2 regions of the Nonomuraea sp. NPDC049152 genome follow, and region 1 is predicted to be linked to the other one. Evidence: riboswitches for the same ligand, from Rfam matches in the RefSeq annotation. Region 1 holds a riboswitch; the other holds the start of a gene.

Region 1 (19,529 bases):
GATGGGCCAGCTCATCAGCGAGGAGCGGGCGCTGCTGGTGGTGCTCGACCTGGTCGCCGCCGAACGGCGCCGCGGCAGGGTGGCGCTGCCCGTCACCACCACCAGGGTGGCCGAGCAGGTCTGCCGCTTCCACGGCGTCCAGGTCGAGTGGACCTCCACCTCGCTCGACGCGCTCACCGCCGCGGCCGCCAAGCCGTACATGATCTTCGCGGGCGACGGCAGGGGCGGCTTCATCGTGCCGGAGTTCGGGCCCACGGTGGACGGCCTGGCCGCCTTCCTGCGCCTGCTCGGCCTGGTGGCCCGCACCCGCCTGACGCTCAGCCAGATCGACGCGCGGATCCCCGAGGCCAAGCTGCTCAAGCGGACCGTCCCGACGCCGTGGGCGACCAAGGGGGCGGTGATGCGCTCGGTCATCGAGGCCGCCGAGGGCTTCCGCGTCGACACCACCGACGGCGTGCGGGTCGTCGGAGAGGACGGACGCTGGGCGCTGATCCTGCCCGCCGCCTCCGAACCCGCCACCGACCTGTGGGCCGAAGCGCACGATTTCGACACAGCGGAGGCATTCCTTGACAGATGGGCGCGGGTCGTCGAGCAGGCGGCAGGAACGTGACAACACAAGTGGCGCGGCGGCATGGACCTTGGGGGCGGCTCGGCGGTAACTTTGTCACCGTCCGAACCCGTCGTGCGGCGTCCCGCCTTGACCTTTGCCAGTGATCAGCGTAAGTTGCGGCATTCGCAATCGTGAACGAGCGAGAGGCGTGGGGCGCCCTGATCAACCGTCGCCGCGTTCTCGCGGTAGGAGGCCGAGCCGATAGATGCCGTACGTCTACTGTACGCAGTGCGGTCATGCCAACCCCGAGGATGCCCGTTTCTGCTCCCGGTGTGGGTCACCGCTGACCAGACATGAGGTCTCCGGGGACACCACCTCGACGATCTCCGTCGCGGGAATCGAGGCGTATGAGGCGGAGACGGCGGACGCCCTCCTGGCCGAGCGAGCCGCCGTCGAGCAGCTCCCGCCGGGCGCGGCGCTGCTCGTGGTGACGCGTGGCCCCAACGCGGGCAGCCGCTTCCGCCTCGACCGCGACCTGACCACGACGGGCCGGCATCCCGAGAGCGACATCTTCCTCGACGACATCACGGTCTCGCGGCGGCACGTGGAGTTCTACCGCCATCCCGGTGGCGCCTTCACCGTCCGCGACGTCGGCAGCCTCAACGGCACCTACGTCAACAGGGAGCGCATCGAGGAGGTTCCCCTCCACAGCGGTGACGAGGTGCAAATCGGCAAGTTCCGCCTCGTCTTCCTCACGCGGGGCGCATGAGCTCCCAGGCGGCGCGGTCGCACATGAGCATCGGGGAGGTGCTCGCCCTCCTGCAGGGCGAGTTCCCCGATGTCACCATCTCCAAGATCCGTTTCTTGGAGAGCGAGGGGCTCATCGAGCCCGAGCGCAGCCCTTCGGGCTTTCGCAAGTTCACCTACATGCACGTGGAGCAGCTGCGCTTCATCCTCACCGAGCAGCGCGACCACTACCTGCCCCTGCGGGTCATCAAGGACAAGATGGCCGACGAGCTCGGCCGCCCGCGCGCCCTGCCCGAGGCCAAGGAGGTCAGGTTCAGCCGCGCCGAGCTGCTGGAGGCCAGCGGGCTCGACGACGAGACCCTCACCGAGCTCGAGGACTACGGCCTGCTCGCGCCGGTCGCCAGGCGCTACGACGAGGACGCGCTGAAGGTGGCCCGCAGCGTCGGCGCCCTGGCCAGGTACGGCCTGCACGCCAGGCACCTGCGCGCGGTCAAGGCCGCGGCCGAGCGCGAGGCCGGTCTGGTCGAGCAGACCGTCGCCCCCATTCTCAAACGGCGCGCCCCCGGTGCGATCGGCGAGGCCGACGAGGCGGCCAGGCACCTTTCGGGACAGCTCCTCGACCTGCACGCCGCTCTCCTGCGGACCGCCGTCCGCTCGTTCCTCGGCGGCTGATCCCCGCCGCCCTGGCCGATATCGCCTGTTTGAGGTAATTTGGCACGCTCCCACGCGGTCGGCCGAAGTGATCGGAAAGCCCGCTCGGCCGCTCCCATAGGGGTGGAGCGGCGACCGAAGGGATCACGAGGGCGGGTAGGTTGGCGGGGAGCCTCCGGGGCAGGGGATATTACCTACCCAGTGGGTGTTACGTTGAAGTGCGGAAGATGCGGCCCATGGATCGTGAATTCGGAGCAGCCCGTGTTGCAGATGGAGGTAGTGGGCGTTCGCGTTGAAATGCCCACAAATCAGCCGATCGTTCTGCTCAAGGAGGCGCAGGGTGAGAGGTTTCTCCCGATCTGGATAGGAATGACCGAAGCCACGGCCATCGCGCTCGCCCAAGCCGAGGAGCCGCCGCCGAGGCCTCTGACCCACGACTTGTTCAGGGACGTGCTGAGCGCGCTGGGCGTCGGCCTGCGCGCGGTCAACATCGTCGCTCTGCGTGACGGGATTTTCTTCGCCGACCTGGTGTTCTCCAACGGCGTCGAGGTCAGCGCGCGCCCCTCCGACTCCATCGCCCTGGCACTGCGCACGGGTGCGCGGATCTTCGCCAGCGAGGAGGTCGTGCAGGAGGCCGGAGTGATCATCCCTGATGACCAGGAGGATGAGGTGGAGAAGTTCAGGGAGTTCCTTGACACCATCACGCCCGAGGACTTCGGGCGCGCTGGGTAGAACCCCCTTTGTGAAGGCTCATGCCCTTGGCCGACACCAGGGGTACGCATTTCACTGCATTTACGCTTCACGACGCGCCGAGCCGGATCGTTGACTGCGGATGGTCACGGTCCTACGGTGCAAGTGAAACCTGTGGTTGTCCTTTGCGAACCCCCAGATCAGACCACGGGATGAGAGAAAGCCGGAGGTCCGCGTGGCGGTCAGCAGCGGCGAGGGAAAGACGGCCGGCCAGGAAGACCCGGTGCGGCGCGAGAGTGCGCGCCAGCGTGCGGGTGAGCAGGGCCTGCTCTTCGACGAGCAGCCCACCACTCTGCCCGCCGACATCGGCTATCGCGGCCCCACGGCCTGTGCGGCGGCCGGCATCACCTACAGGCAACTGGACTACTGGGCGCGCACCGGCCTGGTCGAACCCACGATAAGAGCCGCTCAGGGCTCGGGCTCCCAGCGGCTGTACAGCTTCCGCGACATCCTGGTGCTCAAAGTCGTCAAGCGGCTGCTCGACACCGGCGTGTCGCTCCAGCAGATCCGCACCGCCGTACAACACCTGAGAGACAGAGGGGTCGGCGACCTCAGCAGGATCACGCTCATGAGCGACGGAGTCAGCGTCTACGAGTGCACCTCGGCCGACGAGGTCATCGACCTGCTGCAGGGCGGTCAGGGAGTGTTCGGGATCGCGCTCGGCAGGGTCTGGCGCGAGGTCGAGGGATCGCTCGCGGAGCTGCCGGGGGAACGGGCGGCGGTCGAGGACACCGTCCCGGCCGACCACCCCGCTGACGAACTGGCCCAGCGCCGGAAGGCTCGCCGACTGGGCTGATCCCCGAACGCTGGTAGCCTAGGGCTGAAGCTGACGACCCCGTGCGGGAGAGTCCCCGGGCGACCGGGGCGCCGAAGGAGCAAACCTCCCCGGAATCTCTCAGGCACCCAGTACCGCTCGGGTGAGGCAACTCTGGAAAGCAGGCACGCCAGCCAGGCGCGCCTCACCGACGGTGCAAGCCCGCGGAATTGCGGGCGAACCTCTCAGGTTGATGACAGAGGGGGAGACCCGGCATACGCCCGTGCGCTCTCCATCAGCCTTGGGAGGCAGATCCATGACCGAGCCCCTCAGCAACCTCGCTGCACCGCCTTTCGCGACCCGTCATATCGGTCCCTCGGACGCCGAGCAGGCCAAGATGCTGGAGGCGGTCGGATTCGAGTCGGTCGCCGATCTGGTGGCGGTGGCCGTACCCGAGGCCATCAGGGCCAAGGACCAGCTGAGGTTGCCCGCCGCGGCCAGTGAGACCGAAGTGATCGCCGAGCTGCGGGCGCTGGCCGACCGCAACCAGGTGCTCACCTCGATGATCGGCCTGGGCTACTACGACACGATCACCCCCGCCGTGATCCGGCGCAACCTGCTGGAGAACCCCGGCTGGTACACCGCGTACACGCCCTACCAGCCCGAGATCTCCCAGGGCAGGCTCGAGGCGCTGCTCAACTTCCAGACCGTCGTCTCCGACCTGACCGGGCTCGACGTGGCCGGCGCCTCCCTGCTGGACGAGGCCACCGCCGCCGCCGAGGCGATGACGCTGGCGCGCAGGGCGGGCAAGTCCAAGAGCAACGTCTTCGTCGTCGACGCCGACGCGCTGCCCCAGACCAAGGCCGTCCTGGCCACCAGGGCCGAGCCGCTGGGCATCGAGCTGGTCGTCGACTCCCTCGAGGGTGAGCTGCCCGAGTGTTTCGGCGTGCTCGTGCAGTACCCGGGCGCCTCCGGTCGCCTGCGTGACTTCCGCGCCCTCGCCGAGGCGGCCCACGCGCACAACGCGCTCGTCGTGGCCGCGGCCGACCTGCTGTCGCTGACGCTGGTCGCCGCCCCCGGCGACCTGGGCGCCGACATCGCGATCGGCTCCTCGCAGCGCTTCGGCGTGCCGTTCGGCTTCGGCGGCCCGCACGCCGCCTACATGTCGGTCCGCGAGGGCCTGCAGCGGCAGATGCCCGGACGGCTCGTCGGCGTGTCGGTGGACGCCGACGGCGACCCGGCCTACCGCCTGGCCCTGCAGACCCGCGAGCAGCACATCCGCAGGGAGAAGGCCACCAGCAACATCTGCACCGCCCAGGTGCTGCTGGCCGTCATCGCCGGCATGTACGCCGTCTACCACGGCCCCGAGGGGCTGCGCCGGATCGCCACGCGCACCCACCGCATGGCCGTCACGCTCGCCGAGGCCCTGCGCGCGGGCCGCGTCGAGGTCGTCCACGACGTCTTCTTCGACACCGTGCTGGCCCGCGTGCCCGGCAGGGCCGCCCAGGTGGTCGCCGCGGCCGCCGAGCGCGGGATCAACCTCTGGGCGGCCGACGCCGACCACGTCTCGATCGCCTGCGACGAGAAGACCACCCTGTCCCACCTGGAGCAGGTCGCGGCCGCCTTCGGCGTGAGCGTCTCGCTGACCGACCTGGCCGCCGAGGACGCGCTGCCCGAGGGGCTGGTCAGGGAGGGGGAGTACCTCACCCACCCGGTCTTCCACAGCCACCACTCCGAGACCTCGATGCTGCGCTACCTGCGCAGGCTCCAGGACAAGGACATCGCGCTCGACAGGTCGATGATCCCGCTCGGCTCCTGCACGATGAAGCTCAACGCCACCACCGAGATGGAGCCCATCACCTGGCCGGAGTTCGCGGGCATCCACCCCTACGCCCCCGTCGAGCAGGCGGGCGGCTACATCGAGCTGGTCGAGACGCTGGAGGGCTGGCTGGCCGAGGTGACCGGCTACGACGCCGTCTCCATCCAGCCGAACGCCGGCTCGCAGGGTGAGTTCGCCGGGCTGCTGGCCATCCGCGCCTACCACCGCGCCAACGGCGACACCCACCGCGACGTCTGCCTCATCCCCTCCTCCGCGCACGGCACCAACGCCGCCAGCGCGGTCATGGCGGGCATGCGCGTCGTGGTCGTGGCCTGCGACGAGGACGGCAACGTCGACCTGGACGACCTCGACGCTAAGATCGCCAAGCACGCCGACGCGCTGGCCGCGATCATGGTGACGTACCCGTCCACGCACGGCGTCTACGAGGAGACGATCACCGAGGTCTGCGCCAAGGTCCACGATGCGGGCGGCCAGGTCTACGTCGACGGGGCCAACCTCAACGCCCTGGTCGGCCTCGCCAAGCCGGGCGAGTTCGGCGCCGACGTATCCCACCTCAACCTGCACAAGACCTTCTGCATCCCGCACGGCGGCGGTGGGCCAGGCGTGGGCCCCGTGGCCGTCCGCGGACACCTGGCCGCCTACCTGCCCGGTCACCCGCTGCACAACGGCTCGCCGGTCGGCCCCGTCTCGGCCGCGCCGTACGGCTCGGCGGGGATCCTGCCGATCTCGTGGGCCTACGTCAGGATGATGGGCGGCGATGGCCTCAAGGCCGCCACCGAGCAGGCCATCCTGTCGGCCAACTACCTCGCCCGCCGCCTGGCCCCGCACTACCCCGTCCTCTACACCGGGCGCGGCGGCCTGGTCGCGCACGAGTGCATCATCGACCTGCGCCAGATCACCAAGGAGACCGGCGTCTCGGTCGACGACGTGGCCAAGCGCCTCATCGACTACGGCTTCCACGCGCCGACGATGTCCTTCCCCGTCGCGGGCACGCTCATGATCGAGCCCACCGAGAGCGAGGACCTGGCCGAGCTCGACAGGTTCGTCGAGGCGATGGTCGCCGTCCGCGGCGAGATCGCCAAGGTGGCCGACGGCTCCTACGACAAGACCGACAACCCGCTGCGCAACGCTCCGCACACCGCGGAGTCGCTGGTGGCCGACGAGTGGACGCACCCGTACACGAGGACCGAGGGCGCCTACCCTGTCCAGGGGCTGCGCGACGGGAAGTACTTCTCGCCGGTGCGCAGGATCGACCAGGCCTACGGCGACCGCAACCTGGTCTGCGCCTGCCCGCCCCTGTCGGCGTACGAGGACTGAGCGACCGGTAACGGGCGGCTTCCCCTGGGGGGAGCCGCCCGTTCGGCATCCTGGCGCCGCCTGGCGTTGGGACGCAGCCAACACCGGTGCACAGGATGGTCATGTCGGGCGACGCGGCGACCTGAAATCGTTAGGCTCGACGTTGATCGCCATCGGTTGGTCGCCGTCGAAGGAGCCTTGTTGACGTCCCCCGAGCTCGACACCCCGCTGACCACCGGCCCGCTCGAGCAGGCCCGCCGTCTCGCCGAGAGCGGCGACCTCGAGGGCGCGGCCGCGATCTTCGCCGAGCTTTCCGCCGACCCCGAGGGTCACGACAGGGCGCAGGCGGCCGTCGGGCTCGCCGTGGTGCTGGAGGAGCGGGGCGACCTGGCGGGCGCCAGGGCCGCCGCCAGGGCCGCGCTGGCCACGGGACACCCCGAGTACGCCGCACAGGCAGCCTGCCACCTCGCGCGCGGCTTCGAGCGGGAAGGGAACGACGAGCAGGCCAGGGGCGCGTGGCAGGCCGTCATCGGCGTGGGAACGGCCGCCTACCTTCCCCTGGCGCATCTCGCGCTGGCCCACCTGGCCACCGGCGAGGAGGAGGCGGAACAGGAGCTGCGGGCGGCGATCTCCGTCGGCGACCCCGATCTGAGCTCCCGCGCCGCCCAGGAGCTCGCCGAGCTGCTGCTGGACGGCGGCGAGCCGGGGGAGGCCGCGGCGGTGCTCGTCGAGGCGCTGCCGCTGGCCGAGGGCGCGTACGAGGGGCGGCTGCGGGTCCTGCTCGGCATCGCCCACCTCGAACAGGCGTGCGCGGAGTTCGCGGGCGCGGTGGAGTTCGGGCAGGAGGCGGAGACCAGCGCGCTGGCCATCGAGCTGCTCGCGCGCACGCTGCCGCTGCGGGGGCGCGCCGACGACGCCGAGCGGGTCTGGGACTACGGCCTCACCCACGCCGACGAGGAACTGGCCGCGCAGGTACGGCTCCGCCTCGACCGGGACCTCGGCAGGGACCTCGACGGGGACCTCGACAGGGACTCGGTCAATCCCGGCGGATGAGCGCGACGGCGGCGGCCACGTTGATGATGACGATGCCTATCCACACCATGGCCAGGCCGATGAAGCCCGCCTGACCTCCGGCGATGGCCGACAGAGGAATGGCCAGCGCCATGGAGCCCAGCGCGAGGGGCACGATCGGGGCGCTGTTCTTGTCACCCTTCTTCTTGGACGGGCGCCGGCTGTCCACCTCGGCCCTGACGCGCTCGGCGATGGTGGCGTCGAGCTTGGCCACGAAGGACTCGACGAGGGCTGCCTCGTAGTCGGGGCCCAGGTCCTTGCGGGTCTCCATGGTGGCTCGCAGCTCATCACGAATGTCTGACATGCGGCCAATGTCCCACGGCGTTTGACGCGCCGCCATCCTTCCTCGGAAGGAACCGCCTTCCCCCGATGTACGGGGTCACCCTGACCTCGCGCCGGGACCGGAATCCCGCGCCGGGACCGGAATCCCGCGCCGAGACCGGAACCCCCGCGCCGGTCCCGACCTCAGCGGGTGGGTCGGTGCGCAGTGGGGGTGACCTGGGCGGCTACCGTTGGAGGGTGGAGATCATGACGCCGCGGGGGGCGGCACTGGTCGACGTCGACGAGGTCGAGCGGCCCAGGTTCCTGCTGGTCCTCACCCACGGCTCGGCCGGCGGGGTGGACGCGCCCGACCTGCTGGCCGTACGGGAAGCGGCGACGGCCAGGGGTGCCCTGGTGGCCAGGGTGACGCAGCCGTTCAGGCGGGCGGGGGCCAGGGCGCCGGGCTCGCCCGTCCGGCAGGACGAGGCGTGGCTGGCCGTCATCGAGGAGCTGACAGGGCGCTATCCGGGGATCCCGCTCGTGCAGGGCGGCAGGAGCAACGGCGCCAGGGTCGCATGCCGTACGGCCAAGGCGGCGGGCGCGGACGCGGTGGTGGCGCTGGCCTTCCCCCTGCATCCACCGGGGAAGCCGGAAAGGTCGCGAGCGGACGAGCTGCGGGGCGCGGGGGTGGACGTGCTGGTGGTGAACGGGGACCGGGATCCCTTCGGGGTGCCCGACGCCGCCGACGCGGCACGCCTGGTTGTGCTGAGGGGCGAGGGACACGACCTCAAGAGAGACCCCGCGAAGGTCGGTGAGCTGGTCGCCGACTGGCTCGCGGGGCGGTACTGACGGTCAGGCGGCTCCGACCAGCGGCATCGGCCTGTGGGGGGCGATGACGTCGCCACTGGGCAGCAGCTCCCCGGTGTCCTCGAACAGGACCACACCGTTGCACAGAAGGCTCCATCCCTGCTCGGGATGCGACGCGAGCGTGCGTGCCGCCTCGCGGTCGGGCGCCTCAGCAGACGGACAGGCCGGGTCGTGCGGGCACATCGGCGTGCCTCCGATATCTCTTCGATTGCTCCTTCGCCGGAAGCGGCGGGGGAGCGGCTTTTGGCTGTTTCGTATTCTGCGCCAAGTGTGCGGCGTGCGTCACACTTTCCGACATAGCCCGTTCGGACGATTTCAAGGAGGACCCCCCGGGTGGTTCAGACCATGTGACCCACGACACAGGGTGCCTTACACAAGATAACGACCCAACGTCGACACGCCGACGGACTGGTAAACCCTCGGTTACGCGGCCAGTCCGCGCAGCATCGCCTCCAGACCGCGCTCGAAGTCGGCGTCGGCGCGTTCGTCGCGGCGGGTCCACGTGTCCCGTTCGGGGTCGGCCCACCCCGACTGCTGGACCTCCACCGCGACGCTGCCGAAGACGAAGGCGCGCATCGTGCGCACGGCCTCGGCGGCGTCGGGCATCCCCGCGTCCGTCAGCTGCTCGATCTGCTCCATGATGGCGATCGCCGTAGCCCCTTTGGGGGGTTTGGTCAGGGCCAGTGCGAGCACCCCAGGATGCTCCCTGAGCGCCGCCCGCTGCGCCCTGCACCACTGCTTGGCCGTCTCCTGCCAGCTGGTGGCGGGATCGACCTGGATGGCGGTCACGTGTTCGGCCAGCGCGTCCATCAGCGCCTCCTTGCCGCGGGGCAGGTGGTGGTAGATGGCCATGGCCTCCACCTGGAGCGCGTCGCCGAGCCTGCGCATGGTCAGCCTGCGCAGGCCCTGTCCGTCGGCGATGTGCAGGGCGGCGTCGATGATGCGCTCGCGGGACAGCGGGACGGGCGGTCGCTTGGCTGGCATGGAGATCATCTTGCCATACTTTGTAAAGGCGGTCACGCGTCCGACGTGGACGGCGCGCCGCTGCTGCGCTCTCGTACGGCCCGCTTCGATCCACCCGAGTGGGTGTTCGGGCACGGAACCGCGTACGCTACCGCTCGTAACGAGTGAAAGGGAGCTGTCCGATGGCGTTTTTCCGTCCGCGTGTGAGCCGTGAGGCCGAGGTGCGCTTCCACGCCGACCTGGAGATCTCCAAGAGCTTCCCGGACCTGATCGCGAAGGCCAGGCAGGCCGAGGCGGTCGTGCACGACCTGAATGAGGCCGACGCGCCCGAGATGGAGCTGCGCGCGGCGGGCCTGCTGTTCGACAAGGCGCTCACCGACGCCCTGCGCGCAGCCGAGGCCGGTCAGCGTTCCACGTTCGGCGTGAAGTCTTACGACGACCGCATCGTCCGCCGTAAGGCCAAGGCCACGCCCGAGGGCGCGCGCTGGACCGCCGAGGTCGACAAGCTCCGCACGCTCCGCGAGGACAACAGGCTCAACGGAATCCCCCGCCTGCCCCGCCCGGTCCCCGCCGCCCGTTGACTCCCCGCTGTCCCATGGCGGCGCCGCGCGTCGTCAGGGTTTGAGCAGGTCGATCACGCGGGCGAGCGGGAGCGCGGGGGAGCGGTGCCCGTTCCTGCCGGTCATCTCCTCCGCCCCCGTGAGGGCGTTGAGCACGGCCTCCTCCACCGCCTCCACCACCGCGGCGTAGAAGGGGTCCATCCGTCCCCACGGGACGAACCGCAGGCTCTGGTAGTCCTCCTCGGTGACGAAGCCGCTCGTCAGCGCCCCATGGTTGGCCGTGGAGAAGGCCAGGAAGATGTCGCCGGAGAAGTGACTGCCCGTCGTGCCCGTCCTGGCCAGGCCCAACGGCACCCTGCGGGCCAGCGCCTTGCACTGTCCGGGCAGCAGCGGCGCGTCGGTCGCGATCACCGCGATCACCGACCCCGCGCCCGAGGGGGCGTACCAGTCCGTGGTGCCCATCGGGTCGTCGTCGAGCAGCCGTGGGCCCACCTTGTGCCCCGCGATGGTCAGCTCGTGTCGGCTGCCGAAGTTCGCCTGGACGAACGCGCCCACCGTGTACGTCTCGGACCCGTGCTCGACCAGCCGCGACGCCGTACCGGAGCCGCCCTTGAACGAGAAGCAGTTCATGCCGGTGCCGCCGCCGACGTTGCCCTCGGCGACAGGGCCCGACGCGGCGGCCTCGATGGCCTGGGCGGCGTGCTCGGGCCGTACATGAGGGGCGTTGATCTCGTTGAGGTAGCCGTCCCACGTCTCGGTGACCACCGGCAGCAGCCACTCGGCGGCCAGGCGCGGGTGCGCGCCCGCCACCCAGTCGATCACCCCGCGATGGACCGTGCCCACCGCGTGGGTGTTGGTGATCGTGATGGGGAGGGTCAGCGCGCCGATCTCCTCGATCCACGCCGTGCCGGTCATCTCGCCGTTGCCGTTGAGGGCGTGAGTGGCCGCCGCGCACGGCACACCGACCGCGTCGCGGCCCCTCGGCAGGATCGCGGTCACGCCCGTGCGGGCCCCGCCCTCGGTCAGGGTGACGTAGCCGACCTCGACGCCCGGCACGTCGGTGATCGCGTTCCAGCGGCCGGGACGACCGTCCAGCGTGATCGGCAGGTCACGGGCTCTCATGCGACTCTCCTCGGATCCGGGCGGTTCGTGGCGACGCGGGCGTGGCTCAACAGGAGGTCGACGTTGCGCGTGCAGGGATCATTGTGGCCGACCTGCCATCACGGGTCGATCGTGAGCGCGCCGCCACGGTGTTCGTGCCGCCGGACGTGCTGACCGTCGCCACGGGCGCGTGTACTCCCCGGCTGCCGTACGCACGAAAGAACGCCTGGCACCTCACGGGTGGTGCCAGGCGTTCGCTTGGATGGCCGGCTAGCTGGCCCAGTCGAGCAGAGGGCGGGTGTTACTCGGGTGACGCAGCTTGGAGAGGGACTCCTTCTCCAGCTGGCGGATCCGCTCGCGGGTCAGGCCCAGGTGCTTGCCGATCTCGTCCAGGGTGTGGGGCTTGCCGTCCACCAGGCCGAACCGCAGCGCCATGATGCGCGCCTCGCGGGGCGACAGGTTGTCCAGGACACCGCGCAGCTGGTCGCCCAGGAGCTGTCGGTCGACGATCTCCGACGCCTCGGGGGAGTCGACGTCCTCGATCAGGTCGCCGATCGTCGTCTCGCCGTCCTCGCCGATCGTGGCGTTGAGCGAGATCGGCTGGCGGCTGGTGCGCAGCAGCTCCTCGATCTGGTCGGGCGTCCTGTCCAGCTCGACGGCCAGCTCCTCGGGCGTGGGTTCACGGCCGAGACGCTGGTGCATGTCACGCTCGACGCGCGACAGCTTCGACAGCATCTCCAGGACGTGGACCGGCAGCCTGATGGTGCGGGCCGAGTCGGCGAAGCCGCGCTGGATGGCCTGCCTGATCCACCACATCGCGTACGTCGAGAACTTGAAGCCCTTGGTGTAGTCGAACTTCTCCACCGCGCGGATGAGGCCGAGGTTGCCCTCCTGCACGACGTCGAGCAGGGCCATGCCCCGGTCGGTGTACTTCTTGGCCACCGAGACGACCAGGCGGAGGTTGGCCTCCAGCATGTGGTCCTTGGCGCGCTTGCCGTCCTCGATGACCATCTCGAGGTCGTCGCGGTAGGCGGGGGAGATGCTCGGGTCGCTGTCGAGCTTGTACTCGGCGTACAGCCCGGCCTCGATCCGCCTGGCCAGGTCGACTTCCTGGGCGGCGGTCAGCAGCGTACGGCGGCCTATCGACTTGAGGTAGGTGTGGACGGAGTCGCCCATCACCGACTGGTTGTCGTCGAGATCGAGCGTCTCCTGCTCGAGGTCCGCGTCCTCCGCGGCCATCTCGAGGTCCTCGGGCGCGTCGACTTGCTCGGCGGGCTGGTCGGCCTGCTCGGGGACCGCGTCGGCGGCCACCGTCTTCGCCGTCTTCGCCGTCTTCGTGGTGGTCGTCTTGGTGGTGCTCTTGGTGGTCGTGGTCTTCTTGCGCGTGGTGGTCGCCTTCTTCGCGCTGGTGGCCTTCCCGAGCGCGGGCTCGTTCTCGGCGGCCAGGCTCACACCGGCCTCCGTGAGCTCACGCAGGATGGAACGGCCCTCGTTCGGGCTGATCCCCGCTACGGCAAAAGCTTCCCGCAGCTCCGCCAGGGAAAGGTGACCCTGAGCTCGCCCTCGGTCAAGGAGCTGGTCGAGGGTTGCGGGCGAGGTCGCCACGGCGGTTCGGGGCATGAGGACACCTCCTCCATACGGAGTCGCAGTCGGTAGAAAGTTTGTGGTGGGGCGGCTCCGGCCGCTCATCGCACCAGTATCAATAACGTCGTCGGCAGCTATTTGTTCCCGTACAAGATGAAAAAACGGGCGACCGCCGGAGCCGGCGGCCGCCCGTCGGACGTGGAGCGTCTAGTCGTCCACGTCTTTCAGCTTGCCTGAGGCCTCCGGCATGGGCATCGGCTCTGCGCCTTCCATGCGCGTGTCGGTCCAGTAGTCGACGGCCTCCTGCGGGTCCTGGTTGACCTCGTGGGAGACCACCGTGTCGTCGTTGCTGTTGTTGTCTGTGTTGTTCGTCTTAGCGGGCTGGTCGGACGGCGCCGGGGTGTTCACGTCGGCCCTCGTCTCCTGACTCACCTTCTCGAGCCTGCCCGCCGAGGCGGCCGCCGCGACAGAGATGCCACCGACGACGATGACGCCGACGGCCGCCGCGGACACCCACATCTTGCGGGTTGGGGTCATGAAGGTCTCCTCCTTCTTCCAGCTGCTCCTATAAGACGCAGCCGGTGGCCGTCAGGTTCCGGTCCGAAGTGCCGCGAGATCGGTTTTACCATTTGGCAGCAGCGGAAGTGCGGACAGAAGCCGCAGCTCGCGCGGCGCGGCGTAGGCGGGGAGCCGGTCGCGGGAGTAGGCGCGCAACTGGTCGAGGGTGGGCGGGTTGCCGGGGTCCGTGGGCACGACGACGGCGACGACCGCCTCGCCCCACTCCGGGTGCGGACAGCCGACCACGGCCACGTCCGCCACCGCGGGGTGGAGGGCCAGGACGCTCGCGACCGAGGCGGCGACGACTTTCTCGCCGCCTGTGTTGATCACGTCGTCGGCGCGGCCGAGGACGCGCAGCCTGCCGTCCTCGATGGTGCCGAGGTCGGAGGTGACGAACCAGCCGCCCTGCGCCGGGCCGCCGCCGGAGCGGGATCCGTCGGCGAAGGGGGTTCGGTCGTCGGAGTGGGATCCGCCGCCGAAGGGGTACCCGTGGCCGGAGCGGGACCCGTCGCTGGAGCGGGACCCTTCGACGGAGCGGTACCCGGAGAAGAGGACAGGGCCGGCGACGAGGATCCTGCCGTCTTCCCGGATTTTCAGATCTACATTGTCAAGGGGCTGGCCGTTGTAGACGCAGCCGCCGCTGGTCTCGCTGCTGCCGTACGTCGTGACGATCCTGGCGCCCGACGCGCGCGCGGCCTCCACCAGGCCCGGTCGCGGCGCGGCGCCGCCCAGCAGGATGGTGGCGAACGCGCCGAGATCGGCGCCCCGCTCCACGAGGCGGTGGAGCTGGGTGGGGACCAGCGAGACGTGCTCGGCCCCGGACCCGGCGACGGCCTCGGGATCGAAGCGGTCGTGGATGATCGGCTCCGTGCCGCTCAGCAGCGCCCTGGTGAGCACCTGCAGGCCGGAGACGTGGGAGGGCGGCAGGCAGCACAGCCAGCGCTGGCCCGGCGAGGCCTCCAGGCGGCGCAGGGAGGCGGTGGCCGAGGCCTTCAGTGCGGCGGCGGTCAGCATCACGCCCTTGGGCGCGCCGGTGCTGCCCGAGGTGGCGATGACGACGGCGACATCCGCGGGCACGCCAGGGCCCGCGGCCTGCCGTACCCCGTCGACGGTCTCGATCTCGCTCGGGCGCAGGGCGCGCAGGGCCGCGTCCGCGTGGTCGGGGGACAGGGGGAGGACGGCGGGACCCTCGCCGGACAGCGCCGCGGCGACCGCCTCGAACAGCCGGGGACCTGGCGGGAGTACGAGCGCCCGCAGGGGCCGGTCCGGATGCGACGGGTTCCTCCACATGCTCGTAAGGTTAGTGGCGACAGACGAGGCGTCAGCTGGGAAGGTGCGTTGATGGGTTCTGGGCCGCGGGTCTTCCGGATCCCGATGCGCACCCCTTTCCGCGGTCAGACGGTTCGCGAGGGTGTGCTGATCGAGGGGCCCGCCGGGTGGGGGGAGTTCTCGCCCTTCCCCGAGTACGGCCCCCGCGAGTGCGCGCGCTGGCTGGCGTGCGCGCGTGAGGCGGCGTTCGAGGGCTGGCCGGCACCTGTGCGCTCGCGGATCCCGGTCAACGCGACGATCCCCGCCGTCCCCGCCGAGCGGGCCCATGAGCTGGTACGGCAGGCGGGCTGCGGCACCGCGAAGGTCAAGGTCGCCGAGCGGGGGCAGAGCTTCGCCGACGACCTGGCCAGGGTCGAGGCGGTACGTGACGCGCTGGGGCCTTCGGGCAGGCTGCGGGTCGACGCCAACGGCGCATGGGACGTGCCGACGGCCGTTCGCCACCTGAAGAAGTTGAACGCCTTCGACCTGGAGTACGCCGAGCAGCCCTGCGCGACGCTGGACGAGCTCGCCGCGGTGCGGCGGGCGGTCGACGTGCTGATCGCGGCGGACGAGTCGATCAGGCGGGCCGAGGATCCGCTGAAGGTGCGGGCCGCGGAGGCCGCCGACATCGCGGTGGTGAAGGTGCAGCCGCTGGGCGGGGTCAGAGCGGCGTTGCGGGTGGTGGAGGCGTGCGGGCTGCCCGCGGTGGTCTCCAGCGCGGTGGAGACCTCGGTGGGGCTGGCGGCCGGGGTCGCGCTGGCCGCCGCGCTGCCCAGCCTGCCGTACGCGTGCGGGCTCGGGACCATGTCGTTGCTGTCGGGGGACGTGGTGGGCGACTCCCTGACGCCTGCCGACGGGTTCTTGCCGGTGTCCCGTCCGGCAGTGGATTATTCGCTTTTGTCGGAGTTTGAGATCGAGTCGCCGTCGTGGCTGCGGCGGATGCAGGAGGCGGACCTGTGAACCCGGCTACCGCGCTCGCCACCGTGCTGGTGGACGAGCTCGTGCGTTGCGGCCTCACCGATGTCGTGATGGCTCCCGGGTCCCGCTCGGCTCCGCTCGCGCTGGCCCTCCACTCCGAGTCGCGGGTGCGGCTGCACGTGCGGATCGACGAGCGCTCGGCGTCCTACCTGGCGGTGGGCCTGGCCCGCAGGTCCGAGCGGCCCGTGGCGCTGATCTGCTCCTCCGGCACCGCGGTGGCCAACTTCCACCCCGCGGTGATCGAGGCGAGCGAGTCGGGGGTGCCGCTGCTGGTGCTGACCGCGGACCGGCCGCCGGAGCTGCGCGGCACCGGCGCCAACCAGACCATCGACCAGTTGAAGATCTTCGGTAACTCCACCAGGTGGTTCGCCGAGGTCGGAGCGCCCGAGGAACGGCCGGGCCAGGTGGCCTACTGGCGGTCGCTTGCGGCCCGCGCCTACCAGCGCGCGCTCGGGCCCTCCGACCCGGGACCGGTCCATCTGAACCTGGCCTTCAGGGAGCCCCTGATCCCCGACGGCGACACCTCGTGGGTCGAGTCCCTCGACGGCGACACGGCGGGATCATGGGTGCGGGCCCGCGTCGCACCGCCGCCCGTGGCGCTGCACCTGCCGCCGACCAGGCGCGGCGTGCTGGTGGTCGGCGACGGGGCGGCGAACGTGCGGCGCTACATCGCGGCGGCCGGCATGGCCGGCTGGCCGGTGCTGTCGGAGCCCAACGGCGGCGGCCGGTACGGTGACCACGCCATCTCCACCTACCACTTCCTGCTCGGGATGCAGTCCTTCGCCGACGCCCACCAGCCCGACGTGGTCGTGACGCTCGGGCGTCCAGGGCTGTCCAGGCCGCTGCTGTCGTGGCTGCGGCGGGCGGAAGAGCACATCGTGGTGGCCACCGACCTGGCGCACTGGCCCGACCCGACCCGGTCGGCGACCCAGGTGGCACAGGCGGTCGAGATCCCCGTCGCCGCGGGCGATGACGCCTGGCTGCACTCGTGGCGCAGGGCCGACGCCGCGGCCAGAGCGGCGATCGACTCTCTCCTTGACGATTCCGGGATGACCGAGCCGCGGATCGCCAGGGATCTGGCCGACTCACTGCCGAACGGGGCGCTGCTGTTCTGCGGGTCGTCGATGCCGATCAGGGACCTCGACCAGGCGATGCGGCCCAGGCGCGGGCTGCGGCTGCTGGCCAACAGAGGGGTTTCGGGGATCGACGGGCTGGTGTCGACGGCCATGGGAGCGGCGCTGGCGCACAACGGGCCTTCGTACGCGCTGCTGGGGGACCTGACGTTCCTGCACGATCAGAACGGGTTGATCCTTGGGCCCAGGGAGCCGCGTCCCGACCTGTGCCTGGTCGTGGTGAACAACGACGGGGGCGGGATCTTCTCGCTGCTGCCGCAGGCGGGGATCAGGGACCCGTTCGAGCGGGTGTTCGGCACGCCGCACGGGGTGGACCTCGGGTATGTGGCTGCGGCGAGCGGGACGCCGTACCAGCTGGTGGAGGAGATCTCGGACCTGCCCAAGGCGATTCGCGGGGAGGGCCTGCGCGTGGTGGAGGTCCGTACGGATCGGGAGTCGAACGCGGCCCTGCACGCGCAGTTGAGAGAGGTGGCGCAGACGGCGGTCCGCGACGTCATCGGGTGAGGGCGGCCGGCGCCCTTTTGTGGTGACGCTCGCCTGCGGTGACACCCGCTTCGTGGTGACGCTCGCCTGTCGTGACTGACGCCCGCCGACTGTGACGCTCTTCAGCTGTGACGCTCTTCAGCTGTGACGCTCTTCTGCAGGGGCGCTCGCCTGCGGGAGGCCCTTCTCCGTGGTGACGCCCTGTGGCGCTCTCTCTCCCCGTGACGAGTCCGGGCACCGGGCACTCTCGGTCAGCGTTTCGCCAGGCCTGTGTGGATGAGGTCCCACACGGCGTCGAACGCGCGCTCAATGCCCGGCTTGCTCCAATCCGCCGCATACACGGGATCGTGAAAGCGTCCCGTCGCGTCGAACACGGCCCGCGCCGCCGCCCGCACGTCCACCGGCGTGAACTCACCCCTGGCCACACCGTCGCCGATGATCCGCTCCAGCTGGCCGACCAAATCCTCCAGGTGCCGCTCGATGACCTCGCTCGACTCCGCCACCAGGACCATGTAGGTGGCGAAAAGCTCAGGGTCGTCGAGCGCCTTCTTCCTCTTGGCGGCGAACAGCACGGCCAGCCAGTTGTGCAGGCGAGGACCAGCGGGCCCCGGGGTTCTGACCGCGGCCATCAGCGGCGAGTGCGACTCGTCCAGCCAGCGCTGGGTGACGGCCTCTCGTAGTGCGGCCTTGCTGGGGAAGTGCCGGTAGACACTGCCGTGACTGACCCCCAGAGCCCGAGCCACATCGACCACCGTCGTCTTGGCCGGCCCGTACCTGCGCAGAACGTCCTGGGCGGCGGCGATGATCTGCTCGGCGGTCAGGGTGCCATCTGTCATGTGACCAATTCTGTCAGTTGTCGAGGGTCGGACGAGCGGCGCCGAGATTCCCAACGGTGCGCTGCGGTACAGCCCGCCCGCGTACCGGCAAGACCAGGCGATGCTCGAGCGGCGGTGTGAGGGCAGGTCTGTGCGGGCGGCGCGGCTCAGGGCTGCTCGCTGTCGAGGTGGGCCAGCTGGGCGGCGGCGTAGCGGCCTCCTGCGGCGGAGCCTGCCGGAATGATCGACTGGATGCGGGCGAGGTCGTCCGCGGTCAGCGTCACGTCGAGCGCGCCGAGCGCCTCCGACAGCCGGTCACGGCGACGGGCGCCGATCAGCGGGACGATGTCCTCGCCCTGGGCCAGGACCCAGGCGATCGCGAGCTGTGCGACGGTCGCGCCCTTGGCGGCCGCGAGGTCGCGCAGCCCGTCGACCAGGGTCAGGTTGTGGGCGAGGTTGTCGCCGCCGAACCTGGGGCTGACCGAGCGGAAGTCGCCCGCGGCGAGCTGGCGGTCCTTGGACCAGTGGCCGCTGAGCAGGCCGCGGGACAGCACGCCGTACGCGGTGACGCCGACGCCCAGCTCCCTGCAGGCGGGCAGGATGTCGGCCTCGATGTCGCGGGACAGCAGGGAGTACTCGATCTGGAGGTCCGCGATCGGGTGGACGGCGTGCGCGCGCCTGATGGTGTCGGCGCCGACCTCTGACAGGCCGATGTGCCGGACGTGGCCCTTCTCGACCTCCTCGGCGATGGCGCCGATGGTCTCCTCGATGGGTACGGCGGGGTCGACGCGGGCGAGCCGGTAGATATCGACGTGATCGGTGCGCAGACGGCGCAAGGTGTAGGCGAGCGACGTCTTCACCGCGGCGGGGCGGCCGTCATAGCCGAGCCAATTGCCGTCGTAGTCGCGCTGGGCGCCGAACTTCACGCTGATCTGTACGGCGTCGCGGTCACGATCCTTGAGCGCGTCGTGGATGAGCAGCTCGTTGTGGCCCATGCCGTAGAAGTCGCCGGTGTCGATGAGGGTGATGCCCGCGTCGAGGGCGGCGTGGATGGTGGCGATGGACTCGGCCTCGTCGGCTGGGCCGTACAGGTCGGACATGCCCATGGCGCCCAGGCCGAGGTCGGAGACACGCGGACCGGTGGTTCCAAGAGTTCTCATGGCCTCGACTATGGCATATCGATTGACAGATTTCAAAATCTGTCAGTCCATGAAGCCAGGGCATCGCCGCGCACGCCGGCGAACAGTAGGAGGTATCGC
Region 2 (10,160 bases), on a different contig from region 1:
CGCTTGGGGTTGCGGCCGGAGTTGTCGACGGCCAGCCGTCCTGGCACCCCGAACAGGGCGCGCGGCACCCAGCCCACCAGCCTGCTGAGCGGCTTGACCAGCACAGGGCCGAGGATCAGGACCGCCAGGAAGATCAGCGAGCAGCCGCCCATCGCGACGAAGAGCGAGACCTGCTCCCCAGGGGCCATGAACACCGCCGCGCCGGTCGCGCCGGCCCCCGCCAGCAGGAGAAGCCCCGCGACGACCACGCGGATCACGCCCGCGCGGTAGGTCTGCTCCTCCACCTGGCTGCGCAGCGCCGCGATCGGCGCGACGCCGGTGGCCGAGCGGGCGGGCAGCAGCGCGGCGCCCACGGTCACCACGAGGCCGACGGCGAGCCCGACGGCGATCGTCAGAGGCGCGAGCGACGGGCCGAGCCCGGTGGGCAGCGGCGCGTCCAGCGTGCGGAGCACGGCCATCGCGCCCGCGCCGAGCCCGTATCCGGCGGCGAGGCCGAGCACGGAGGAGAGCAGGCCGACGACCACCGACTCCAGCAGCACCGAGCCGAACACCTGCCCGCGCGTCGCGCCGATGCAGCGCAGCAGCGCCATCTCCCTGGTCCGCTGGGCGACCAGGATGTTGAAGGTGTTGTAGATGACCAGCGCGGCCACCATCATGGCGATCAGGCCGAAGATCAGCAGGCCCAGCTTGATGAACTCGATCTGCACGCCGTTGCTCTTGGCCAGGGCCGCGGCCAGCTCGTGCCCGGTCTTGATGTCGTAGGCCTGGCCGAGGGTCGCGGTGACGGTCCGCTTGAGCGCGGCGGGGTCGCCGCCCGCCAGGTCGATCTCGCGAAAGCCCTTCTCTCCCGTCAGCCGCTGCGTGGTCGCGGTGGTGAAGCCGACCGCGCCGGTGTAGCCGAGCTCCTGGTCCAGGCCGATGTCGAAGACGCCGACCAGCTTGAACGCCTGCTTGCCGCCCTTGCGGTCGAGCACAGTGACGGTGTCGCCGACCTTGAAGCCCTGCTTGCGCGCGGTGTTCTCGTCCACGATCGCCTGGTCGGCCCCGGCGGGAGCGGCGCCGTCCGTGATCGTCGTGCGGTTGGTCGCGGAGATCGCGGTGGTCGGCAGGTCGCCGATCGTCTTGCCGTTCTTGTCCAGCAGCGGCGCGCTGCCGCGCACCTGCCCCTGGACGTCGGTCACGCCGTCGAGGCCGCGCAGGCGTTCGATGAGCTTCTGGGGAAGCGCCTGCCCGCCCGCCTTCGGCAGTACGGCGACCGCCACCTTCTCGGCGTCCGCGGTGACCTTCTGCGCGAACCCGGCCTCGATGGTGTCGGTGAGCACGAACGTGCCCGCGATGAAGCCCACGCCGAGCGTGATCGCCAGGGAGGTGAGCAGCAGGCGCAGCTTGTGCGCCCGCAGGCCTGCGAGAGTCGTCTTGATCACTTGGCTTCCAGCCTCATCAGCGTGTCGAGCACCGACTGCGGAGAGGGCTGGGCCAGCTCGCTGACCAGCTCGCCGTCGCGCAGGAAGATGACGCGGTCGGCGTAGGCGGCGGCGACAGGGTCATGGGTGACCATCACGATCGTCTGGCCGAGCTCGCGGACGCTGGTGCGCAGGAAGGACAGCACCTCGGCGCCGCTGCGCGAGTCGAGGTTGCCCGTGGGCTCGTCGGCGAAGATCACCTGCGGCTTGCTGATCAGGGCGCGGGCGACGGCCACGCGCTGCTGCTGGCCGCCGGACAGCTCGGTCGGCTTGTGGCCGAGCCTGTCCTTCAGGCCCACCGTCTGGATGACCCGGTCGAACAGCACGGCGTCGGCCTGGCGTCCGGCGATCTCCAGCGGCAGCCTGATGTTCTCCTCGGCGGTCAGCGTCGGCAGCAGGTTGAACGCCTGGAAGATGAAGCCGATCCTGTCCCTTCGCAGCAGCGTGAGCCGTTTGTCGCTGAGCCCGGTCAGCTCGACGTCGCCGATGTGGACGTGGCCGCCGGTCACCGTGTCGAGCCCGGCCAGGCAGTGCATCAACGTCGACTTGCCCGAGCCCGAAGGGCCCATGATCGCGGTGAAGGCGCCGGTGGCGAACGAGACGTCCACCCCGCGCAACGCGTGCACCCGCGTGTCGCCCTGCCCGTAGGTCTTCGTCAGTCCGGTGGCCACCACGGCGGGCCTCAGGGATATCTGTGTCGCTGTCACGCAGAAGACGCTATGAGGGAGAAAGCGGGTTTCCCTGGGACCCGAGGAGGGACTTCCTGTCACACCTCAGACGACCCGGATCAGCCTTTCGGCCGATCCGAGAGCCGAACCGGGCCCGATCTAGGGCCGGTGCGAGGGCCGGTCGGGGAGCCGGTCCGACGGGACGATCAGCCCCGCCTCGTAGGCGTAGACCACCACCTGCGCCCTGTCGCGCAGACCCAGCTTGGCCAGCACCCTGCCCAGGTGCGTCTTCACCGTCGCCTCCGCCAGGTCGAGCCGCCCGGCGATCTCGGTGTTGGACAGTCCGCGCGCCACCAGCATCATGACCTCCCGCTCCCTGGCCGTCAGCAGGCTCCCGTCGGGAAGCCGTTCGGTGGTCAGCTGCGCGGCGAACTTGGCGAGCAGCCTGCGCGTGGCGCTCGGCGCCATCACCGCGTCGCCGTTGTGCACCGAACGGATCGCGCTCACCAGGTCGGAGGGCGGCACGTCCTTCAGCAGGAAGCCGGACGCGCCCGCCTTGATCGCCGAGTAGGCGTACTCGTCCAGGTCGAACGTGGTCAGGATGAGCACCTTCGGGCCGTCGATCAACCTGGTCGCCTCGACGCCGTCCATCCTCGGCATGCGCACGTCCATCAGGACGACGTCGACCTCGACCTCCTTCAGCAGATCCAGCGCGGTGACGCCGTCGCTCGCCTCGGCGACCACCTCGATGTCGGGCTGCGCTCCCAGCACCATCTTGAAGCCCGCGCGCAGCAACTGCTGGTCGTCGACCAGCATGACCCTGATCATGCGGCGACCGGCAGCCTGGCCAGCACCTCGAAGCCGCCGCCCGGTCGTGGCGCGGCCTGGACGGCTCCTCCGTACATGGAGACCCTTTCGCGCATGCCGAGCAGGCCGTGCCCGCCCTCGCTCAGCGGCGCGGCGGCGCCCCTGCCGTCGTCGGTGACGCGCACCACGAGTTCGCGCATGCCGTACTCCATCTCCACCGTGGCCCTCGCGCCAGGGCCGCCGTGTTTGAGGGTATTGGTCAGCGCCTCCTGCACCAGCCGGTAGACGGCCAGTTGCTCGCCCTCCGACAGCTCCTGCGGGATGCCGGTGACGCGCAGGTCCACCGGCAGGCCGGAGCCGCGCACCAGCTCCTCCAGCTGCGCGAGGCCGGGCTGCGGGGTGTAGTCGGCGGCGTCAGGGGCCGGGCCCGCCGGGTCCTCGCGCAGCACCCCGACCAGGCGCCGCATCTCCGCCAGCGCTTCGCGCCCCGTCTTCGAGATCGCGTGTACGGCCTGCCGCGCCTGGTCGGGGTCGCTGTCGATGGCGAAGCTCGCCCCGTCGGCCTGGACGATGATCACGCTGACGTTGTGGGCCACCACGTCGTGCAGCTCCCTGGCGATCCTGGCCCGCTCGGCCGCCGCCGCCATCCTGGCCTGCTGGTCGCGTTCCCGCTCGGCGCGCTCGGCCCGCTCCTCGAGGCTCTCCAGGTAGCGCTGGCGCGTATGGGAGTAGATGCCGGTCAGCCAGATCATGATGACGAAGAACGAGCAGCTCAGGAACATGCCGAGGCTGACGGTGTCCCAGTGCGAGAGAGCCAGGAAGATGCCGAGCTCCGACACCAGGCCCGCCGCCAGCGCCCATCTGAACCCGCACCGGCTGGCCATGGCGTACATCGCCCCCAGCACGGCGGAGTTGGCGGGGAAGGCGTCGACACCGGCCAGCCACTGCGCGAAGCTGATCAACGAGACCAGCGCGAACACGGTCCGCGGATGGCTGTTGCGCCAGAAGAGCGGCACGAGGAGCGCCGTCGAGAGAAGCAGATAGCCGACCAGGTCGACGGGCGCGTCTGCCGCCGACTGCGTGTAGGTCGTCGCCAGGGCCGCGCACAGCGCGATCAGCGGGGTGACCCACAGGACGTCCACGAGCATGCGGCGACGCTGCGACCAGGCTCGAATCTTGCCGAACACTCCCTCACCCTACGGAACACCGCGCGGCCGCCCTTCCCCCTGGAGTCGGAGGTCGATGTACGACCCTGGTCGCATGCCACATTTACGCGCTATTTATAGGCTGTCGGGCATTGTCATCTCTGGGAGCGCCCTCTGGGCGAGTAAAGGGAGATCGTGATGGCGGATCATGATCAAGCCGTAGGGCCGCGCGGTGAAGAGGAAGCATCGCGCGGCCCAGACCCTGAGAGCGCCCCACCACCACCTCCTGGCCCACCTCCGGGCCCGCCTCCGGGCCCGCCTCAGGGCCCGCCTCAGGGCCCGCCTCAGGACGGCCCCGTCTTCGGACCGCCACCGCCGCGGGACAGCTTCGCGACGTACGTCCGGCAGAAGCACACCCAGATCATCGGCGCCGGGCTCATCGGACTGCTGATCGGCGGCCTCCTCGGCGGCGGCGCGGTCGCGATCCTGTTCCGGGTCGCCGACCACGGCGACCGGCACCGCGTGGCGCACTGGGAGCGCCCCGGCCGGTACGGCTGGCAGCCGGCCCCCGACTGCTGGTACACCCCTGGCGGCGGCAGGTCCTGCGCCTACCCGTACGCGTATCCCGTGCAACCGCCCATGCCGCCCATGCCCACGGTGCCCATGCCGCCGAAGACCCGCATCCCCACCCCGATGCCGTCACCGACAGGCTGACCGCCCGTCCGCACACCGCGGCGCGCCGCCCCTCGGCGTCGAGGGGCGGCGCACGCGTGTCAGCGCCTGACGTGTACGCGGACGATCGCGCCCATGTCGTCGTCGCCGATGTCGCGGCGGACCCTGCTGACAAGCTCGCGGTTCAGCTTGGTCACCACCGCGCCCACGTCGGCGACGGACGGGCAGGTCACCGCCAGCCGCAGCCGGTCCTCACCCACCACCCGCACGCTGGTGCGGCTGATGCCGTCCACGTCCTTCAACCCCACGCACAGCAGCGCCGTACCCGTGCCCGACCGGCTGCCGAGCCTGCCCCAGCCGAGCGCCATGAACAGCCACCGGGTGGTCAGCATGGCGATCAGCACCAGCACGAGCGCCAGCCCCCACGCGATCCACGGGTGCGCGGCGACGTAGCCGGTGAGGTCGGCCTCCAGGACCCTCGCGTTCCTGCCCTTGCCGAGCGCGCCCGCGCCGCGCAGGTAGGCGTACCCGCCCACGCCCAGCAACACCGCGCCTACCACGCCCAGGCCGATCCTGTTGCCGGAGTACTGCCGCATCAGAGTCCCTTCCTGCGCAGCCGCACCACGACCTCGCCCGCGCACATCGCGCCGATCCCGTTCAGCCGCTCGCCGACGGCGGCGCCGGTCCTGCGCAGCATCTCGCCGGTGCGCTCGGCGTCGGAGACGACGGTGACCTCGATCAGACGGCGGCGCAGCCGTACCCGCACGCTCCGCACCCCGTCGACGTCCTCGGCCACGGCCCTGAGCGTCCTGCGCAGCCCCGTCTTGGTGATGGCCATGACGATCCTCGGGTCGGAGGTCTCCAGCGCCACCAGCCTGCACCTACCGGGCACCAGCGCGAGCCCCAGCAACACCAGACCCACGGCGGCCACGCCCAGCGCGCCCAGCATCAGGGCGGGGGCGGACCACGGGCTGTCGGCCGCCACGGCGACCACCTCGTCGACCGGCACCAGGCCGAGCCCGCCGCCCATCAGGGTGGCGAGGACCTCGGCCGACACCAGCGCCAGCCCGGCCGACAGCGTGAAGGCCACCGCCACGCCCGCAGGCGTACGCGCCGGTCTGAGCACCCTGGCCGCCCTACGGCGGGGCGTCTCACGCTCGCTCAGAGCGGCTCCGCCAGGCAGGCGCTCCTGGAGTGTTGTCATCACACCGAACAGAGGTACAGGGACCCGCCACGCCATAAAGCCTTCCCCGCCGCCGGTTTGCGGGATCTTTGCCGACGGAAATCGGTATTACCCTGCTCCTATGGACGACCGCCAGCGCTACGACAGGGCCACCGCCGAGTTCGAGCCGCCCTTCGCGATCCTCGACCTGGAGGCGTTGCGCGCCAACGCGGAAAGCCTCGTCCGCCGGGCCGGCGGCAAGCCGATCAGGGTGGCGAGCAAGTCCATCAGGTCGCGCCCGATCCTCGAGCGCATCCTCGCCATGGACGGCTTCCGCGGCGTCATGGCCTTCACCCTGCCCGAGGCGCTGTGGCTGGTCTCGCAGGGCTTCACCGACGTGCTGGTCGCCTACCCCACCGCCGACAGGGCGGCGCTGGCCGCGCTGGCCGCCTCCGAGGAGGCGGCGCGGGAGATCACGCTCATGGTCGACTCCGCCGAGCACCTCGACTTCATCGAGGCGGCGGTGCCTGAGGGCGGTCCCGTCCTGCGGCTGTGCCTCGACCTCGACGCTGGATATGTCGCCTTCGGCGGGCGATTCCGTGCAGGCGCGCTGCGCTCGCCGGTCCGCGAACCCGTCCACGCCGCCGACCTGGCCGCCGAGATCGCCAAGCGGCCCGCCTTCCGTCTGGTCGGCCTCATGGCCTACGAGGCGCAGATCGCGGGCGTGGGCGACGACCCGCCCGGCAACGCGGCCTTCGCCCGCGTCATCAGGCTGATGCAGGCCCGCTCCGCCCGCGAGCTGATCGTACGGCGCGGCCGCGTCGTCAACGCCGTCAGGCAGTTGGCCGAGCTGGAGTTCGTCAACGGCGGCGGCACGGGCAGCGTCGACCGCACGGTCAGGGAGAAGGCCGTCACCGAGTGCGCGGCGGGCTCGGGCTTCTTCCACCCCAGGCTCTTCGACTTCTACCGCGGCTTCAGCGGTCGCCCCGCCGCGCTGTTCGCGCTGCCGGTCGTCCGGCGTCCCGCGCTCGGCGTGGTGACCGTGCTCGGCGGCGGCTACCTGGCCTCGGGGGCGCCGGGCCCCTCGCGGCTGCCCCAGCCGTACCTACCCGCGGGGTTGCGCTACTCCAGCGACGAGGGCGCGGGCGAGGTGCAGACGCCGCTGCTCGGCCAGGCCGCCGAGGACCTGCGCGTCGGCGACAGGGTGTGGTTCCGCCACGCCAAGGCGGGCGAGCTGTGCGAGCGCTTCGCCACGCTGCTGCTGATCGAGGGCGACAAGGTCGTCGAGGAGGTCCCGACCTACAGGGGCGAGGGCAAGACCTTCCTCTGACTCACCTTCTGCGGCGCCTGCGCCACAGGACGAGGGCCGCGCCCACCACCAGCACCGCGCCCACGGCGATCATCGCGGAACCGATGGGCCGCTCGTCCTCCCACAGGTCGTCGGGCTCGTCGCCGAACCGCACCGGCCTCGGCGTCACCCCTACGAGGTCGCCGACCGACGCCACGAAATGCTCGGCCCTCGACTTGACCTCCTCCACACCCCGCTGGGCCACCCGCTTGGGGCTCACCCTGTCGGCGATGGCGTCAACGGTCTGCGCGAGCTCGGCGCGCGTCCGCGCGATCCTGCGCTCCAGCTCATCAGGGTCGGTGTCGGCCATGGCTCTCCTTTCTCAGGGTGATCAGTCTGTCAGGTCGCGCCGCCGTACGGCACAGCGGGCGAAGGCCGAAGGCGAAACGTGTCGCACCGATTGGTTAGGTTGAGCCCGTGACCGAAACCAAGCTCCAGCCAGGAGACGCCGCACCGGACTTCACGCTACCCATGGCCGACGGCGACGCCGTCTCCCTCCAGGCCTACCGTGGCAAGCGCGTCATCCTGTACTTCTATCCCGCCGCGATGACGCCCGGATGCACCAAGCAGGCGTGCGACTTCCGCGACAACCTCGGCCAGCTGACCGACGAGGGCTTCGTCGTGCTCGGTGTGTCGAAGGACAAGACCGACAAGCTGGTGAAGTTCGCCGAACGTGACGCGCTGACCTTTCCGCTGCTGTCCGACCTCGACCTGGAGGTCCACAAGGCCTACGGCGCGTACGGCACCAAGAAGCTGTACGGCAAGGAGGTCGTCGGCGTGATCCGCTCGACCTTCGTCATCGACGCCGACGGGAAGATCGAGCAGGCCCTCTACAACGTGAAGGCCACGGGCCACGTGGCGGGCCTGAAGAAGAAGCTCGGCCTGGCCTGACGTTTACGATCAAGCCGGCGGGCTTGATCGTAAACGAGTGTCTCCGCCGCTGCCCGGGCGCTAAGCTGATGGCGGATGCGCGGGCGTGGCGAAATAGGCATACGCGGCAGGTTTAGGTCCTGTTGGTGGAGACACTGTGGGGGTTCGAGTCCCCCCGCCCGCACCTTTCCCTTGGCGGCCCAATCCGTACTACTCTTGCCTACAGACACCGATGAACCCACGCGGGAGAGCGTCCTGGCACCCGGCCAGGACCCCTGAAGGAGCAAGCCCTCCCCGCGAACCTCTCAAGGCAAAGGACCGCGCGGGCCAGGTGACCTCTGGAAAGCAGGCCTGCGGGGCCTCGCCGAAGGTGAAAGTCCGGCAAACCCGGGCGAAGCTCTCAGGCACCGATGACAGAGGGGGAGGATCCTGGCATCCGACCCATTCTGAGGTGCGAACAATGTCCCGACCGACACCGCTGCGAGACATACACGAGAGTCTCGGTGCGACGCTGACCGACTTCGCCGGCTGGCTCATGCCGCTGCGCTACGGAAGCGAGTCAGCCGAGCACAACGCCGTCCGCGAGCGGGCCGGGCTGTTCGACCTGTCCCACATGGGGGAGATCTTCGTGACCGGCCCGCAGGCGGCCGAGGCGCTCGACTACGCCCTCGTCGGCCACCTGTCCGCGCTCGCGCCCGGTCGCGCCCGCTACACGATGATCGTCGACGAGCGGGGCGGCGTGCTGGACGACCTCATCGTCTACCGGCTGGCCGACCAGGAGTTCATGGTCGTCGCCAACGCCTCCAACTACCTCATGGTCGCCGACCGGCTCACCGAGCGCGCCGAGCGGTTCGACGCCGTCGTCGACGACCGCTCCGACCAGTACGCCCTCATCGCCGTCCAGGGCCCCCGCGCCCAGGAGATCCTCTCCACGCTCACCGACGCCGACCTCGAGGGCCTCAAGTACTACGCGGGCCTGCCCGGCACCGTCGCCGGCGCCGAGGCCCTGATCGCCCGCACCGGCTACACCGGCGAGGACGGCTTCGAGCTGTTCGTCCGCAACGCCGACGCCGTCGCGTTGTGGCACGCGCTGACCAAGGCGGGCGAGCCGTACGGGATCATGCCCGCGGGCCTGTCCAGCCGCGACACGCTCCGCCTCGAAGCGGGCATGCCGCTGTACGGCAACGAGCTCGACGCCTCGCTCACGCCGTTCGACGCGGGGCTCGGCCGCGTGGTGAAGTTCGACAAGCCCGGCGACTTCGTCGGCAGGGCCGCACTCGAGCCCGTCAAGGACGTTCCGCCGCGCCGCCGCCTCGTCGGCCTGGTCGCGACGGGCCGCAGGGTCCCGCGCCACGGGTTCCCGGTCACCAAGGACGGTGCCGTCGTGGGCGAGGTGACCAGCGGCGCCCCGTCGCAGACCCTCGGTAGGCCCATCGCGATGGCGTACGTGGACACTGGGATAGAAGAAGGTCTGGCCGTTGACATCCGGGGCAGCCATGAAGCCGTGGACCTGGTTGAGCTGCCTTTCTACAGGAGGAACAAGTGAGCAGCATCCCTGACGACCTGAGCTACACCAAGGAGCACGAGTGGGTCGCCGGCCTCGACGACGGCCTGACCGTGACGGTGGGCGTCACCGCCTACGCGGCCGAGGCGCTGGGCGACGTGGTCTACGTGCAGCTCCCCGAGGTCGGGGCGACGTTCGAGGCCGGTGACTCGGTCGGCGAGGTCGAGTCGACCAAGTCCGTGAGCGAGATCTACGCCCCGGTGGCCGGTGAGGTCGTCGAGGTCAACCAGGCCGTCGTGGACAAGCCCGACCTGGTCAACAGCGAGCCGTACGGCGAGGGCTGGATGTTCAGGGTCCGGATGTCCGGCGACCCCGAAGACCTGCTGAGCGCGGAGGAGTACACCGCGCTCACATCAGGCGACAACTGACACACCCCGCCGGGGTCCTGCCAGGGCCCCGGCATTCGCGAGAGTTGGGCTGCATCAATGGCGATCAGCGTCTTCGACCTCTTCAAGATCGGT

The links. Region 1 has a riboswitch for glycine ahead of gcvP (aminomethyl-transferring glycine dehydrogenase). Riboswitches for the same ligand answer to the same signal wherever they lie in the genome.
Region 2: linked by a shared signal. The riboswitch ahead of gcvT (glycine cleavage system aminomethyltransferase GcvT) and the one ahead of gcvP (aminomethyl-transferring glycine dehydrogenase) in region 1 are both predicted to bind glycine.

Annotation. Positions count from the first base shown of each region.
Region 1 covers NZ_JBEZDO010000004.1:201,914-221,442, forward strand. Annotated here, with positions in the region: gene AB0B45_RS09790 (mannose-1-phosphate guanyltransferase) at 1-610, shown strand, start outside; gene AB0B45_RS09795 (FHA domain-containing protein) at 816-1,319, shown strand; gene AB0B45_RS09800 (MerR family transcriptional regulator) at 1,343-1,969, shown strand; gene AB0B45_RS09805 (bifunctional nuclease family protein) at 2,210-2,680, shown strand; gene AB0B45_RS09810 (MerR family transcriptional regulator) at 2,874-3,494, shown strand; glycine riboswitch at 3,529-3,620, shown strand; gene gcvP (aminomethyl-transferring glycine dehydrogenase) at 3,769-6,609, shown strand; gene AB0B45_RS09820 (hypothetical protein) at 6,790-7,641, shown strand; gene AB0B45_RS09825 (hypothetical protein) at 7,625-7,963, opposite strand; gene AB0B45_RS09830 (alpha/beta family hydrolase) at 8,188-8,769, shown strand; gene AB0B45_RS09835 (DUF5999 family protein) at 8,773-8,970, opposite strand; gene AB0B45_RS09840 (TetR/AcrR family transcriptional regulator C-terminal domain-containing protein) at 9,211-9,771, opposite strand; gene AB0B45_RS09845 (hypothetical protein) at 9,933-10,331, shown strand; gene AB0B45_RS09850 (P1 family peptidase) at 10,365-11,432, opposite strand; gene AB0B45_RS09855 (RNA polymerase sigma factor) at 11,682-13,031, opposite strand; gene AB0B45_RS09860 (hypothetical protein) at 13,203-13,532, opposite strand; gene AB0B45_RS09865 (AMP-binding protein) at 13,584-14,843, opposite strand; gene AB0B45_RS09870 (o-succinylbenzoate synthase) at 14,895-15,821, shown strand; gene menD (2-succinyl-5-enolpyruvyl-6-hydroxy-3-cyclohexene-1-carboxylic-acid synthase) at 15,818-17,476, shown strand; gene AB0B45_RS09880 (TetR family transcriptional regulator) at 17,707-18,291, opposite strand; gene AB0B45_RS09885 (aldo/keto reductase) at 18,438-19,430, opposite strand.
Region 2 covers NZ_JBEZDO010000008.1:303,203-313,362, forward strand. Annotated here, with positions in the region: gene AB0B45_RS17915 (FtsX-like permease family protein) at 1-1,424, opposite strand, end outside; gene AB0B45_RS17920 (ABC transporter ATP-binding protein) at 1,421-2,170, opposite strand; gene AB0B45_RS17925 (response regulator transcription factor) at 2,291-2,959, opposite strand; gene AB0B45_RS17930 (histidine kinase) at 2,956-4,086, opposite strand; gene AB0B45_RS17935 (hypothetical protein) at 4,282-4,797, shown strand; gene AB0B45_RS17940 (hypothetical protein) at 4,857-5,351, opposite strand; gene AB0B45_RS17945 (DUF6286 domain-containing protein) at 5,351-5,959, opposite strand; gene AB0B45_RS17950 (amino acid deaminase/aldolase) at 6,060-7,247, shown strand; gene AB0B45_RS17955 (DUF3618 domain-containing protein) at 7,249-7,575, opposite strand; gene bcp (thioredoxin-dependent thiol peroxidase) at 7,683-8,156, shown strand; tRNA gene AB0B45_RS17965 (tRNA-Leu) at 8,236-8,319, shown strand; glycine riboswitch at 8,369-8,466, shown strand; gene gcvT (glycine cleavage system aminomethyltransferase GcvT) at 8,596-9,681, shown strand; gene gcvH (glycine cleavage system protein GcvH) at 9,678-10,067, shown strand; partial or broken gene AB0B45_RS17980 (serine dehydratase beta chain) at 10,125-10,160, shown strand, end outside.